DNA from 3 places in the Marinobacter psychrophilus genome. Region 2 is predicted to be linked to each of the others. Evidence: predicted binding sites of a transcription regulator. Region 2 holds the regulator's gene; each other region holds the start of a gene.
The links. The regulator LexA, encoded in region 2, represses DNA repair genes until DNA is damaged. The targets are predictions, from matches to a motif close to CTGTNTNNNNANACAG.
Positions count from the first base shown of each region.

Region 1: the regulator LexA is predicted to act here: its motif matches at 2,967-2,982, upstream of imuA (translesion DNA synthesis-associated protein ImuA).
Region 3: the regulator LexA is predicted to act here: its motif matches at 3,558-3,573, upstream of recA (recombinase RecA).

Region 1 is NZ_CP011494.1:1,600,458-1,605,471, reverse strand. Features, by position in the region: gene ABA45_RS07145 (FUSC family protein) at 1-320, opposite strand, end outside; gene ABA45_RS07140 (efflux RND transporter periplasmic adaptor subunit) at 322-1,182, opposite strand; gene ABA45_RS07135 (DUF1656 domain-containing protein) at 1,192-1,392, opposite strand; gene ABA45_RS07130 (hypothetical protein) at 1,589-1,801, opposite strand; gene ABA45_RS07125 (CPXCG motif-containing cysteine-rich protein) at 1,915-2,112, opposite strand; gene ABA45_RS07120 (DUF429 domain-containing protein) at 2,126-2,857, opposite strand; gene imuA (translesion DNA synthesis-associated protein ImuA) at 3,000-3,689, shown strand; gene ABA45_RS07110 (Y-family DNA polymerase) at 3,696-5,014, shown strand, end outside.
Region 2 is NZ_CP011494.1:1,154,572-1,159,585, reverse strand. Features, by position in the region: gene ABA45_RS05130 (sigma-54 dependent transcriptional regulator) at 1-18, opposite strand, end outside; gene ABA45_RS05125 (hypothetical protein) at 172-498, opposite strand; gene ABA45_RS05120 (DUF6586 family protein) at 877-1,353, shown strand; gene ABA45_RS05115 (hypothetical protein) at 1,402-1,674, shown strand; gene ABA45_RS05110 (cell division inhibitor SulA) at 1,739-2,203, opposite strand; gene lexA (transcriptional repressor LexA) at 2,246-2,854, opposite strand; gene ABA45_RS05100 (amidoligase family protein) at 3,057-4,058, shown strand; gene ABA45_RS05095 (gamma-glutamyl-gamma-aminobutyrate hydrolase family protein) at 4,051-4,782, shown strand; gene ABA45_RS05090 (translocation/assembly module TamB domain-containing protein) at 4,812-5,014, opposite strand, start outside.
Region 3 is NZ_CP011494.1:2,665,701-2,670,714, forward strand. Features, by position in the region: gene ABA45_RS11980 (Lon protease family protein) at 1-1,621, opposite strand, end outside; gene ABA45_RS11985 (flavodoxin family protein) at 1,738-2,268, opposite strand; gene recA (recombinase RecA) at 2,334-3,449, opposite strand; gene ABA45_RS11995 (nicotinamide-nucleotide amidohydrolase family protein) at 3,637-4,140, opposite strand; gene mutS (DNA mismatch repair protein MutS) at 4,232-5,014, shown strand, end outside.

The sequences.
Region 1 (5,014 bases), 450 kb from region 2:
GCAGAGTTCAAGCTCACCCATAAAACCAGGCTGGCCAGTGCCAGCAGCGGATAAGGTATCAGCAGCGCCAGTATCAGGATGCCGACGGCACCCCCCAGCAGTGATCCCAGAATCAGGCACAGGGCTTTTTCAATTACCATACCGCTTTCCGGGCGGATCTGTAGAAAAATAGCGGCGACCAAGGCCCAGTAAGGCCGCTCCAACCCTAAATACATAGAGGTGAACAGCGCCATGGCCATGGCGATGAGGCCCTTGATGGCGAAAATCACCGCGTGCCTGTCGGGCATCAGCAACTGTGCAAGCCAAGGGTGTAGCTGCATATTACTGATCGGTTTCGAGATAAATTGAAACCGTCATGCCGGCGCTAAGATTGAGATCTGGCGGCAAGGAGTCCAGAGCGATATCCACCGGTATGCGCTGGGCCAAGCGTACCCAGTTCACCGCCTGCTGCACCTGTGGCAACAACTGGCTGTTACTGCTAACGCTGGTGTCGGCAATGCCTTGGGCAATACTGGTGACCTTGCCTTGCATTTCACCGCCACTCATCAGTGTTACCCGGGCATTTTGGCCAACGTGAATTTTCTGCAGCTTGGTTTCTTCAAAGTAACCGGTCACGTAAAACGAGCTTTTCTGCACCAGAGACACCACCGACTGGCCCTGGTTCACGTAGTTGCCTTCGTTCAGGATGAGATTGCTGACGGTGCCGGTTTCAGGCGCCGTTACCCGAGTGCGTTGAAGGTCAATACGAGCCGTTGCCAGCTGAGCCTGAGCCAACTCGTAACTGGCTTTGGCAGACTCGGTTTGAATGCGGTAGGTTTCCAGATTCTCGCCACTAATAGTCTGGCGGCCATTCAAGCCTTCGTGGCGCTGATACTGATGCTGGGCCAACTCCCAAGCACTGAGTTTTTGCGCCAGGTAAGCGCCAGCTTCGGCAATTTTTGCCTGATAGCGGGATTCATCAATCACAAACAGCAAGTCACCTTTGTTAACCGGTTGGTTGTTGCTTACTTCAAGGCGAGTTACCCAGCCGGATACGTCGGGCGCTACGGTAATGACATCTGCGCGAATACGGCCATCGCGGGTCCAGGGCGAATGCAAATAGTGATTCCATATCCAGTTGCCGGCCAATATGGCCGCAACAACCACCAGCAAAGTAACCCCAACACGCAATAATTTTCCCATGAGCCGGCTTCAGTCTCCCATCCAGTAAATAGTCAGCGCCAGATAACACACAAAAATGCCCACATCGAACCAGGCATCTTTCCAGATATAGCGCCGCCAGTGCAGCCGATGCAGCACCCAGCGAGTGACCATGGTCATCAAAAATGCCAATGGCCCCAGCACAACCAAAGGGCTGAACAGCATTCCGCCCAAACTCAGCTCATGAAACATGCGTGTTTATATCACCCGGTTATTGCGCAGTCTGTGTGTATTGCCAGCAAAGAATGTATTGGACAACTATCGGGTACAAAAACCAATAGCCATTTGCCAGTACATTCGCAGCTAATTCGACTCGGCGCTTATATACGGGTATTGCCAGTGACAAATCACCGGCCGCCAAGCTTGCGTCGATTAAGCCCCAGCCAACCTAGTAGCAGGAATTTGGCGACGATTCAGGATTGATGTCACCAGCCACTTCTTCCGGGTCTATACCGTGATGAGCCAGCACTTCACGCACAAAATTGACCTGCGCCAGCACCCGCTCGGCATCGTCACCGTAATCGTAGCGGTTTACTTCTACCGGCTGTGGCATAAAGGTAAAAGCGGTTTTCAGTGCGGTCAATGTATCGTCGTCTATCATCAGCAGGTACCGGTTAACGTGAATGACTTTCGAAACCGACTATCGGCGAGGACGCACCCAACGTCAATCATTGCCGGCCTCCGTTTAGCATGACTGACCGCACACCTTAGAGCTTAATAAGTGTCGTTCTCGCTGTACACGGCCACCGACAAGTCACCGTTGTTTGCCTCTGTCACCACAAAGGTGATCGGCTTACAGCACACCTGACAATCTTCGATGTATGACTGCTGCGCGTCTTCGGGGTTAATCAACACCTCAACAGATTCACCACAGTAGGGGCATTCAATTATGGTTTCGGTCAATTCGTTCATAAAGCCTCTTTATTCAGCATGCGCCCTGGGGCACGTAGATATAGCCCTGTTCCGTGCAGCCGAATACCCGTTCACTGTTCCCAGCCTGGTACAAAGCCGCAATATACAGGCAAACAATCGCATCCAATACGTCTTCGTTGTGCTTCAGACCTGCACCACGCAAAGACTGAATACGCTGCGGATCCAAATAGGGTAAAAATAATGGGCCTATGATCAACGTCATTCTTTCGGACTGCGCCAGGCTAAGCAGTAAACGTGCAAGCCGGGCCTGGCCCTGGCGCTTATCCGCTACCTGGCCTTTTTTATAAAACAGCCGCTCAGGAAGCTGAAATATTTCGATCAATGCAGGGTGGGGATAACACTCCAGCTGCCACTTTTGACCGGGTGCAGCTACATGGCCGAAGCCGGCTGCGTGCAAATGGTCTCCTAGCAACACGCCGTTGGAAGCGGGAAACAGCGTCAGATTACACGCGTGGCAGGATGCCTTTCGCGCACCATAAGCCACCGCGACACCGCGCTCACAGGGCCGCTGTCCGCTCTGGTTACGAATGATGAGTGGGCCGTCTATCGCCACGCCGTGAAGACTGTCGATAGAGTCCAGGGCACTGGCAACGGCATCAAAACCGTGAAGGTTTTCAAACACGCCAGTCACGGCTATAGCGCCATCGGCAACGTTCCCTACCGCAATAGCCGTAGGGTTGCGATTGCCCTGCCAGGCAAGGTCGACACCTGCAATCACTGCCATAAAATTTCCTTTCCAGTTTGCGTTTTACGCTAAGACTACCACTGTAAACGAAGACCCCGTCATTCGAATTCTTAATCCTGACGGTTGAAATCCGGACCTGTTCGGAATACTGTATATTTAAACAGTACTTTGAGATTTAGCCATGAATGAACTTCTATCCGCTCTGAAGCAAAGCGCACGTATCTGGCAGGGCCATCAGCCTGCGCACACTCGTCAACCGGCAGAATCTACTGGTTACCAAGCACTGGATAACCAGCTAGGTGGGCTGGGCTGGCCGCGGGGGGCACTCAGTGAATGCTTGCTGGACACACCCGGTATTGGCGAGCTGCATTTACTGCTGCCACTGATGCAGCGCCTGACACACAGCGGAAAAACCGTATTCTGGCTGAACCCGCCGCACATTCCCTATGCCCCGGCGCTGGTGCGTGAAGGTGTTAACCTTGACCAAGTGGTGATCATTCACACAAAAAACAGCGGCGATTTTTTATGGACCTTGGAAAACTGCCTGCGTTCACCGGTCACAGGGCTGGTTATGGCCTGGCCCGGCAAGCTGGCGTTACGCGACGTGCGGCGCTTGCAACTGGCCGCTGAAGCCGGCAGCAACGTGTGCGTATTGTTTCGTGAACGCTGCCATGCCGCGCAAAATTCGCCTGCGGCTCTGCGCCTTAAGTTGCAGCCAGACGCTAATCAATGCCTGCACGTGCAAATACTCAAACGTCGCGGCAGCTGGCCGGGCCAGCACTGTGAACTGCCGTTGCCACAGCGAGCTGGCCTGGCTACAGCCGAAACCAGCCGCGTGGTTAAGGGCCCCTGGCCCAAGTCGGCCCGGTAACCCTTTATGCTGTGGTTACACCTGCATTTTCCTCAATTATTGCTGGACCATATACGCCGGTCCCGAAAACAGGACGCTGCGTTGGTGATTGTTGACGCCTCTGGTCAAAAGGTGCTCCAGGCCTGTACACAGGCCAGCAGCCAAGGCGTGCAGCCGGGTATGCGGCTGAAAACCGCCCTTAGTCTGGTGGCAGGTCTGACGATGGTTCGTACCGATCCGCAGCAAGAAGCCCGGGTGCTGCAAGATCAGGCTCGCTGGCTATACCGCTGTGCCGCACACGTTACCCTGGTGCCGCCAGATGGCCTGCTGGCTGAAATCGGCAGCCTGCAAAAACTGTACGGCGGTTTACCGGCGGTGTGGGAAACCGTGGAGCAAGGCCTGAATGAACGCCACCTAACGGCCTGGCTGGGCATTGGCCTCACCCCACTGGCGGCACGCCTGATTGCCCGCACCGGCAAAGGTGAATGCAGCGCCGACCGGGGCCACATGCTTCGCCTGCTGGAACAGTTACCGCTGGCAGAGGCAGAATTTGATACTCAGGCCTGCTCCCGCTTGCAGCGATTGGGCCTGAACACACTGGGCAACCTATTCGCCCTGCCCGCAGCCGAATTGGCGCGGCGGTTGGGCCCAAAAATTCTGGCTCATAGCCAAAAAATACAAGGTACAAGGCCAGACCCACAAATGCCTTGGCAGCCTCCGCACCGATTTCGCCAGCAAGCGGATTTTGTCGAAGACATCGAACATTCCCAAGGGCTGCTATTTCCACTGCAACGCATATTGAGCGAGCTGGAAGAAGACCTGTGCTGGCGCCAGCAAGAAACCGACAGTCTGAATGTGTTGTTGTGCTATCGCTACACAGAACCCACCCACCTGCACATACGCACATCAAGCCCGGAGCATCGGGCGGAGGCTTTTCTGGATTTGATTCGCCTACGCTTTGAACAACAGCCTTTGCAAGCTCCGGTGGTGTCACTGGTATTGCTGGTAAAACGCTTTATTGGGCGTGAAGCCGCCAGCGGACAGGATTTGTTGGGCGAAACCCAAGATATGAACGAAGCCTGGCACACGCTGATCAGCCGCCTGCAGGCCCGGCTGGGCGACGGCGCGTTGCAACAGCTGGCGCCACACGCTGATCACCGCCCTGAACAGGCCTGGGCCAGTGCCGATGTACAACGCAAACAGCGCAAAGCCAGCACCGCAGAGAACCCGTTACCTTGCCGCCCGCTGTGGCTAATGCATAAACCTCAGCCGTTACACACTAAGCCGCAGGCCTGGTTTTCCGGCCCGGAACGCATCAGTGGCGGCTGGTGGGATGGCCAAAGGAT
Region 2 (5,014 bases):
TGTGTTGGATTTCAACATTCCAGGCGATCTCTTGTCGGTTTTGAGCAACATTTAAGACCTTAACTGCCTCGGAGTCAATTTAATGACGCCAAACCCTAAAAATCTTGCTGATACGCGCCAGCGATCTGGCGCTGCCCGCAATCTGGCTGAATAGCTACTGCCCTATCTGGCTCAGGGCGGAGACGAAGACACTTTACCGTAGGCTTTGGCTGCGCTGCTATTACGGTTAACTTCTTTCAATTCGAGCTGTGCGGCAGCCTTGGCCCGGTGGGCAGAGCCGTCAGCAGCGTCGACAAACTGCTGCACCTTCTGTAATTGGCTGCGCACGATTTCAGCTGGCAATTGCCCTTGTTCCAACGCTTCAAGCAGGGGCTCGATAGCGGGCTTTATCTCTGGGCTCAGGCGACTGATTAGCTCCCAGTTCTGATCTTTCAAAGCCTGCTGCATGTGCTCAAGCAGCTGGTCTAGATGTACCATTGCAGGATGGTCTGCGGCCATTGTTCATTGCTCCTGTTCAATGATCTACAAACGGGTGCGAAACCCAGTGTGCTAACAATTGATCATGTTACACCTTAGCGACGCACAACAGCACAACCTAAGGCAACCGCGGTGAGTCACCACGGCCTAACCCCGGCAAACATCTCAGGTATTTGTTGTTTGATTTGGACGGACATTTCAACGCACAGCTACGATTTTTTCGGCGGCATTCGATTGTTCAGGCAAACTTCTCAAAACTGCAGTAGACAGCGGGCACCACAGCTTTGAAACTGTTATGGTACGCTGATTAAGTCTCGTTTCAGCGGATTCTGGTGCGCGTGAATTTCACAGCGTCCATTACGCTCATATTAATCGCAACAACAGCAGTCTCGAGGGTATATGGCAGCAGCGTGGCATTCCCATCTTGCCGGTAAACTGGCACTGGCGCAGACATTGTTACGACTTGCTGTTAACAGCAATCAACCCTTACAGCAGGAAGCCTGCAAGCAAGGTGTCATTGAGCTCATGCTGCGATCGCGAAGGCTCCTGCTATATACCCTCGCAGAGTGCTATCAGCAACGTAAAGGGCAACCCCAGAACATTGACCAACTGGGCAAACTGATCGGAGCCGATGCGCCGGAAGTTCAGCAACTTCTGGCACTGCAAGCTAACGCTGACAGTTGGTGGAACCATCTGGAGCAACTTGGAGACGCGCAGAACCGACCACCTGCGGCAAAAAAAACCATCAGCAACGACAATATTATTGCCGTCACTGCGGCCGTTGGCGCAGACCGTTCGCTCTCATCAGTTCAAGCCAGCCTAAACGCAATAAAGCAATTTTCAGCCGATGTGGAAGCAAGACACAGCGAGTGGTGAGACATCCCCGCGTACACTTTTCCGTTGGCGAACATAAAGGTTTGGATCATGTCACCATCGTTTTTTGAAATTATTCAACTCAGCAATGGCGACTACGCTTTGCGCCGCGTTGACGACGACGGCGCGCCATTGGTGCGTATCAGTTTTTCCGAAGAAGCCAAAGACATGATGGACGACCGCCAGATGCAAGTGGCCAAAGCCATGATTGCCGCAGGCATTGACGCAGCGGGCGATAGCGCCCAGGACTTGGACGAGGATATCACCGACAGCGGCAGCGACGCTGAGTGGTTTGATGCGCCCCACAGCCCAACGCTGCACTAACGCTGCACTAACGCTGCACTAACGCTAACGTAGAACTCTGGTAGCGCTGGCGCACTACTTTTTACTAACGCTGACGCAAAACGACGCCGTGGCTATTGCCCGCGGCGGATGCCGCCTGGAGTGCCTCGAAACACGCTTTGTTCAGTTTTTCGGTCCACAACACCACCGCATGACATGTGCCCACGCTGAGGGCTCGCTCCGCCAACTTGAGCGCCGGATGCTCGGCGCTGGAACGCAAAACCAGCAGCTCACCCGCAATAATGCCGTGCATTTTTTGCCATTTGCTGACCAGCTCTTGAGGTGGGTCAATCCATGCCAACCAGCGCTTTTCTTGGTTCAGCTGGGTCAGCATTGGCAGTAACAGTTGAAAATTTTCCACCTGGCCTTGGGGCAAGATAATTTCAGTGACGTTACCAACCAACACCGGGGCTGGCAGGGGTTGAACTCGCACAGGCTGCGCCTGCTCTGCCACTCGCGCTGCGATCTGTTGCTGATATGCAAGATTGCCGTTAAAGCTCAGTTGTTCCATGATTCCCCGCCCTTCTTTGTGTCGGTTTACTATCGCTACGGATCAGTGCAGGTCTGAGCGGCGGATAACACCAACGCCCAACCCTTCAATGAACAGATCCTGCTCGGTCAGATCCACTTCAATCGGTGCGAAGTCTTCGTTTTCCGCCACCAGATACACTTTGTTACCTTCTTTACGAAAGCGCTTCACAGTCACTTCATCACCTACCCTGGCCACCACAATCTGGCCGTTGTGAACGTCCTGAGTGCTGTGCACTGCCAGCAAGTCACCGTCTAGAATGCCGATATTTTTCATGCTCATACCACGCACTCGCAGCAGGTAATTCGCCGCCGGCGAAAAAAAACCGGGCTTTAACGTGCAGTGGTCTTCCACGTGTTCCTGAGCCAAAATCGGACTACCAGCTGCCACTTGGCCAATCACCGGCAAACCCAGATCCTGCTCGCTTTCTGGCAGGCGAATACCGCGGCTGGCGCCGGGCACCATTTCAATAGCGCCTTTGCGTGCCAAGGCCCGCAAATGCTCTTCTGCCGCATTGGCGGAGCGAAAACCCAGCTCAGCTGCAATTTCGGCGCGGGTGGGCGGATACCCGGTTTCATCCAGGTAACGGCGGACAATATCCAGCACTTGGGACTGCCTGGCAGTGAGTTTCATATTCGGGGTCCGCTGCGTCATAAAATACCCTGTTTGTTTATACAGTGATTTGACTATATACAGTGTTTTATCCAGTGTAAACCCCGTTTATGGCATTTTCCCCACTTGCTCGATTACCAGACTCAGGCACCTGATATGCTATGGTGATTCCGTCGTTACAGGCCGCGCTTGCAGCGCTGGAAACTGATTTAAGGATGTAATAATGACGCAAAAGAACGTCTGCAAAGCGCCCTCAGTAACCCACACTGCCAGCGGAGCAGAACGCCGGGTTGGTGTAGAAATCGAGCTTTCGGGTTTAAGCTATGAAGCGCTGGTGCACGAAGTCGCCAATCTGCTGAACGGCGCGCCGCAAATTCGGTCGCGCTACGTAACCGCAATAGACACGGCACTGGGCGAGTTCGTGATCGAACTGGACTCTGATCCCATTAAAGATCTGGACCTGACCGGGGCCGGCGTGCCGGAAAGCCTGCACGAGCTTGGTGGGCAGGCTATGGACGTAATCGACGCCGCGGCCGAGCGTATCGTGCCGCTGGAAATTGTCGGGCCGCCCATCGGTTTTTCTCAGGTGGAAGAGGTTGAGCGGCTGGTCAAAGAACTGCGGCAACTTGGCGCACTGGGCAGCCGCGATTCCATTTATTATGCCTTCGGACTGCAACTGAACCCGGAACTGCCAGATTTACAGGCGCCCACCATTACCCGATATTTACAGGCGTTTGCAGGCTTGTACGAGTGGCTGAAAAAGCGCCACCAACTGGATATCAGCCGGCGTTTTACACCCTATATAGAGCCCTGGGCGCCTCACTACACAGAACTGCTCATGAAAGATGACTACGCGCCATCTTTGGAACAGCTAATGGAAAACTACCTGCAACATAACCCTACCCGAAACCGGGCACTGGACCTGCTGCCGCTGTTTGCCCATCTGGATGCACCGTTGCTGGCCCGGTACGTAGAAGACTCACGCATCAAAAAACGGCCCACCCTGCATTACCGGCTACCGGATTGCGACGTCGACAACCCGCAATGGAATTTCTCTTCGGTATGGAATGATTGGGTAATACTGGACGACATTGCCAACAACAGCGAAGACCTCGCGCAGCTTCGGGCTCATTTTCGCGATTTCGGCACTATCAGCTTGCACAATCTGACCCACAGCAAAGCGGAGACTATTCACCACTGGATCGAACACAAAGGCTATGTCTGAATCGATATCTGAACGAATGAAAGAAGAATCTCCGCCCGGGCTGACCATTGGCATCAGTGGCCCGCGCCGACGCGGACCGGCCCAGCGGCTGATTGCCCTGGCGCTGCGCATGCACGGTGCGCGCACCCATTACATACGCCCCGGAGGCAGGGTGAACGTGAGCCTACTGGACGGCCTAGTGCTTTCCGGCGGCAGTCACGTGCAACCGTCGCTATATAGCCAGTACCCCATGGTAACGGCAGATTACGATAAGCGCCGTGATGAAACCGATCAGCGCCTGCTGGTAGAAGCGGAAACCCTGAACCTGCCGGTGCTGGGAATATGCCGCGGCGCACAGTTGATTAATGTGTATCGCGGCGGTTCGCTGTGCCAGAACGTGACCCCACTGCGGCAGAACACCCGCCATCGCCCGCTGCTGTTGCCCCTGCAAACCGTGAAGGTGGTGGACAACACCCGCCTGAGCCAGATCATGCGGTTGCCGGTTATCGGTGCAAATCGTATTCACAGCCAAACCATAAAAAAACTGGGGCAAGACCTGCGGGTCGTGGCGGTGGATAACGATCTGTTCGTGCAGGCCATCGAAAATACCCGTGGCCAATGGCTAATGGGAGTGCAATGGCACCCAGAGTATCTGCTTTACCACAGCGGCCACCGCCGTATATTCCGCCATTTTGTAGACCAGGCCCGTCGCCTGAAAATGGCCAGACTGAGCGCCGCGCCTTAGCCGTGTGTTAACGGTTTTTTAACCGAGTTTTAAAAATCCCGGGTATAAAAAATGTCCAGCGAGGCCGCCAGACCACTGGCGGCCTCGAGATAGAAATAGCGCCCTAAATCGAACCGCAACGCCACCGTGGTCACCGGCTCAAAAATACCCACGCCGTAACGGATGCTGAGTTCATCGGTCAGATAACCGCTGGCCACTACCGCGGTCTGGTCGCCGCTGCCCTCGGCTTCAA
Region 3 (5,014 bases), 1.5 Mb from region 2:
TACGGCTGTTGCGGTAACGGGCGCTCACCAAAGCACGCTCTACGTGCACATCCTGAATCTGTTTGGCCTCGGCTTGGCGCGCCCAGTAGTCTGACTCGCGCAGCAGGTTTGCGATGTCTGCGGCGTGCAACGACAGGCGATTCTGGTGCTCAGCCATGCGGGCACTTTGTTCAATCACTCGCGCCACGGCTTTATGGGTGCAGTGCAGCAGTTTTTTCTCGACCACCAGGCTGGCAATAAACTTGGCGTACGCCAGTTGGCTGTCGTCGTTACGATACATTTCGTCTTCGAAATCTGCGGTCACGCGGAACAGTTCTGAAAACTCGGGATCGTATTCCTGCAGCAGCATCCAGGTTTCACGGTCGCCGAACAGTACGATTTTCACGTCCAGTGGCACCGGCTCGGGCTCAATGGAGATGGTGCCAGACAGGGTCAGCTCGCGCTCCAGGGAGTTAATCTGGATACAATGAGACTGCAACGCACGCTTGAGGGCGTCCCAAGCGAACGGCTGCTCCAATACTTTTGTGGCGTCCATCAACAGATAACCGCCGTTGGCGCGATGCAAGCTGCCCGGGCGAATCAGCGAAAAGTCGGTAAACACCGTGCCTTTATAGGTAACGTTTTCAACGTAACCGAACAAGTTGTGATAAGTCGGGTTGTCTTCCACCTCTACTGGAATCTCTTTGGTTTTCTGATGTACCAGCAGATTCACCAAATAGCGCCGCGGCATTTTCTTATCCAGTGACGCGTAGGCAATCATGGCCTGCTCATCATCGTCATCCAGAAAAATCTCCAGATTCTCGGACAAATCTTTACGCACGGCTTCAATAAAACCGGCCACTTCTGGCAGGTCTTTGTAACGTTCTTTTAACTCATCAATCTGGTGACCGGTAACGCCTTCCAGAGTTTCCTGGTTTAGCGCTTGCAGTTTGTCAGCGTATTCCTGCTCCCAGTCGGCCAGTTTGCGCAGGGCGCGGCGCAGGCGTTTTTCGAGATTATTGACAATTTCTTCGAACTTTTCGCGTTGAGCGTCCGTCAGGGCCTTAAACGACTCGGCGGTATGAGCCTCATCACCACTCATAGCCACTAGCCGATAACCGCCCGGGGTGCTTATGGTCAAGCTGACTTTTTGACGCTTGGCCTGCTTCGCGACTTTTTCCAGCTCACCATCCTGAAGCGCGGTGTAATCGCTTTTCAACTTTTCAGCACGTTCCAAAAAACCATCGCTATCGAAGGTTTGCGGAATCACCTTCACCAGCCGGCTCATCAGTTTTTCCATATCGCGTTTTAGCTGCGTGCCCTGACCGGCCGGCAGTTTCAGCAGCTTTGGCACCCGCGGCTCTTCAAAGTCGGCCACGTAGCACCAATCGTGGGATTTCAGATTGGTGTCTTTATGGTGTTCCAGGTACCGCAGCATCATGGTGCGCTTACCCAGGCCATTGATACCGACCGCATACACGTTGTAACCACCGTGCGGCATAGCCAGCGCAAATCGCACCGCTTCCTGAGCACGATTCTGACCCACAATTTCAGCCAGGGGCTCTAGCTGGCGGGTGCTTTTAAATGGCAAATCTTTCAGAACACAGGCTTTATAGAGCTGATGCGAAGGCAATGACTTCAAGGTTTAATCCTGTAACAGTCGGAATACAAAGATGACTTACTGCACACGGCGGCAAGTCTGATTAAATAGTAGAGCTATTGTACATTTTTTAGAGGCGAGGGGCTGTTGCAAGCCGTTTAGATCAGACCGTTATCGAGACTGGCCGCAATGTACAATCCCAACTCTTCGCACTGCTGTTCAAACTCATCGGCGTAATTGCCGCGGCACAGCAGAGGCTCTTGCACCAGTTTCCAGCGCAGGCCGATGGTAATGCTGTCAATCGCACGGCGGGTGCCAGTACCATCATGGCCGGCCCTTATATAAAAGGTAAATGGCAAGCCTTGGGTTTTTTCCAAGCACGGATAATAACAGCGATCGAAAAAATCTTTCAACGCGCCGCTCATGTAACCCAGATTTTCGGTGGTGCCGAGAATAATAGCGTCGCAAGCCAGAACATCTTCGGGGCCAGCATCCAGCGGAGCAAGAACCGTTACATTAACGTTTTCAATATCGTTATGGTTAGCACCAGCGGCGACTGCGTTGCGCAATTTGAGGGTATTTGGCGAGGGAGCGTGGGCAACAATCAATAGCTGTTTGGCGCAGGGCTGTCCGACTTCTGACGTTTCAGAGTCTGAACCTTTAGAGTCTGACTTTTTAGAGCCTGGCATAGCCGGCCTCACATTTAGTGCTTGCCAGCGCACTGCATCAACAGTGCGCTGGCAAACTAACGGTCTTACAGTAGTTCGTCGCTAGCTGCTGCAGGCGCCACTGCAGCAGCCTTTCCTGCATTTTTCCCTGCATTCTTTCCTGCGTCTTTCCCCGCATCTTTCCCCGCGTCTTTTGCCGCGTCTTTTTTCTCTGGCTTGGGCATCAGCTTGTCGCGCACTTTGGTTTCAATTTCTTTCGCCATTTCCAGGTTTTCTTCTAGAAATTTGCAAGCATTGGCTTTGCCTTGGCCAATTTTATCACCGTTGTAGGCGTACCAGGCGCCAGCCTTATCTACAAAGCCTTCCTTTACACCCATGTCCACCACTTCGGCCATGCGGTAAATGCCCTTGCCGTACAAAATCTGGAATTCGGCCTGGCGGAACGGCGGTGCCACTTTGTTTTTAACCACTTTCACCCGGGTTTCGTTACCGGTGACTTCGTCGCCGTCTTTCACTGCGCCAATGCGACGGATATCCAGACGCACAGAGGCATAGAATTTCAACGCGTTGCCGCCGGTAGTAGTTTCGGGACTGCCGAACATCACACCTATTTTCATGCGAATCTGGTTGATAAAAATCAGCAGGACGTTGGCATTCTTGACGTTGCCATTCAGTTTGCGCAGAGCCTGTGACATCAGGCGGGCCTGAAGACCAACATGAGAGTCACCCATTTCGCCTTCAATTTCAGCTTTTGGCGTCAATGCGGCAACGGAGTCCACAATGATGACATCCACCGCGTTGGAGCGCACCAGCATGTCGCAGATTTCTAACGCCTGCTCACCGGTGTCGGGCTGGGAGACCAGCAGCTCATCAACGTTCACGCCCAGCTTTTCAGCATATTGAGGATCAAGGGCGTGCTCAGCATCAACAAAAGCACACGTTTTGCCCTGCTTCTGGGCTTCGGCAATAACCTGCAAAGTCAGCGTAGTTTTACCAGAGCTTTCAGGGCCGTAGATTTCACAAACCCGGCCATAAGGCAGGCCACCAATGCCAAGAGCAACGTCCAGACCAAGAGAACCGGTAGAAACGGACGGGATTGCCTCGCGGGGGTGGTCGCCCATCTTCATGATGGCGCCTTTACCAAACTGGCGTTCAATCTGGGTCAGAGCGGCGGATAAAGCTTTCTTGCGGTTGTCATCCATAGGTACGAACCTTCTTCAAAATGGTACGTTAGAATAATAGGCTGATAAGGTGCGCCGGTAATATGATGCGCCAAACTAAACTTGGGAACTGGTTGCCCCGGAAAATCACTGTATATTTAACCAGCATTAAACCACATTAGACAAAGCAGACCAACCCTTGTGTGGGGGATTTTTTAACCATTGCGGGTCAGATATCACTCGATAAGAAACGGCGCACACTTTCAATCGCAAAGATCACAGCCTGGCGCCGCACCTGGTCGCGATCGCCGTCAAAATACTTCAAACCGGTGCTGATATTTTCAGCGCTGCCCCAGGCGAACCACACCGCTCCTACCGGCTTGGCGTCGCTGCCACCGCCCGGCCCGGCAACGCCGCTTATTGAAATGGCGACGCTTGCACCCGACGCTCGCAGCGCTCCGGCGACCATCTGCCGCACCACCGGCTCGCTCACCGCGCCGTGTTCCGCCAGCGTCTGCTCACTGACACCCAGCAACGCGTGTTTAGCGTGGTTGCTGTAGGTAACCAGCCCACCCGTGACGTAAGCCGAAGATCCAGCTTGGTCGGTCATGGCCTTTGCCACCCAGCCGCCGGTGCAGCTTTCTGCAGTCACCAGCATGGCGCCGGCGCGGGTTAATACGCTTCCCAGCTCTATCGCCTGCTGGCGGATGTCTTCATCAGTGATCTCAGGCATGGTGACCTCATTTATAATCCACGTTTCATCCTGCGGTGTAATTTTCTACAATCCACCGCCCGTTCCTCAAAACAGCCATCGCGGATGTCCCATGTCAGCAGCACACACCGAAAGCTCAAAAATCACGCCCATGATGCAGCAATACCTGAAAATAAAGGGCCAACATCCCAACGAGCTGGTGTTCTACCGCATGGGAGATTTTTACGAGCTGTTTTATGACGACGCTAAAAAAGCCTCGGAACTGATGGATATCACCCTGACCGCCCGCGGCCAATCGGGGGGAAATCCGATCCCCATGGCGGGCATTCCGTACCATGCGGCTGAGGGTTACATTGCCCGCCTGGTGCGTGCAGGTCAATCTATTGCAATTTGTGAACAGATGGGTGATCCGGCCACCAGCAAAGGCCCTGTCGATCGCCAAGTGGTGCGCATTGTCACCCCCGGCACCCTGAGCGACGACGCTTACTTGGAAGACCGCCGTGACAACCTGCTGGTGGCGATTTATCACCATAAGCAGCACTTCGGTTTTTCCTCTCTGGATATTTCCAGTGGCCGCTTCGCAGTGTCAGAGCTGGACAGCCCTGAGGCCTTGCAAGGCGAACTGCAACGGCTGCGTCCGGCGGAGATTTTGATCAGCGAAGACTTTCCTTTTACCGATTTACTGGAAGGCTTTACCGGCATTCGTCGCCAGGGGCCCTGGCTGTTCGAACCCGACACCGCGCGACGGGTGATTACCCAGCAATTGCAGGTGCGCGACCTGACCGGTTTTGGCTGTGAAGATATGCACTTAGCCGTGTGCGCCGCCGGTTGCCTGCTGCAATACGCACGGGAAACCCAGCGCACCGCCCTGCCCCACATTCGCAAACTCAGCCGC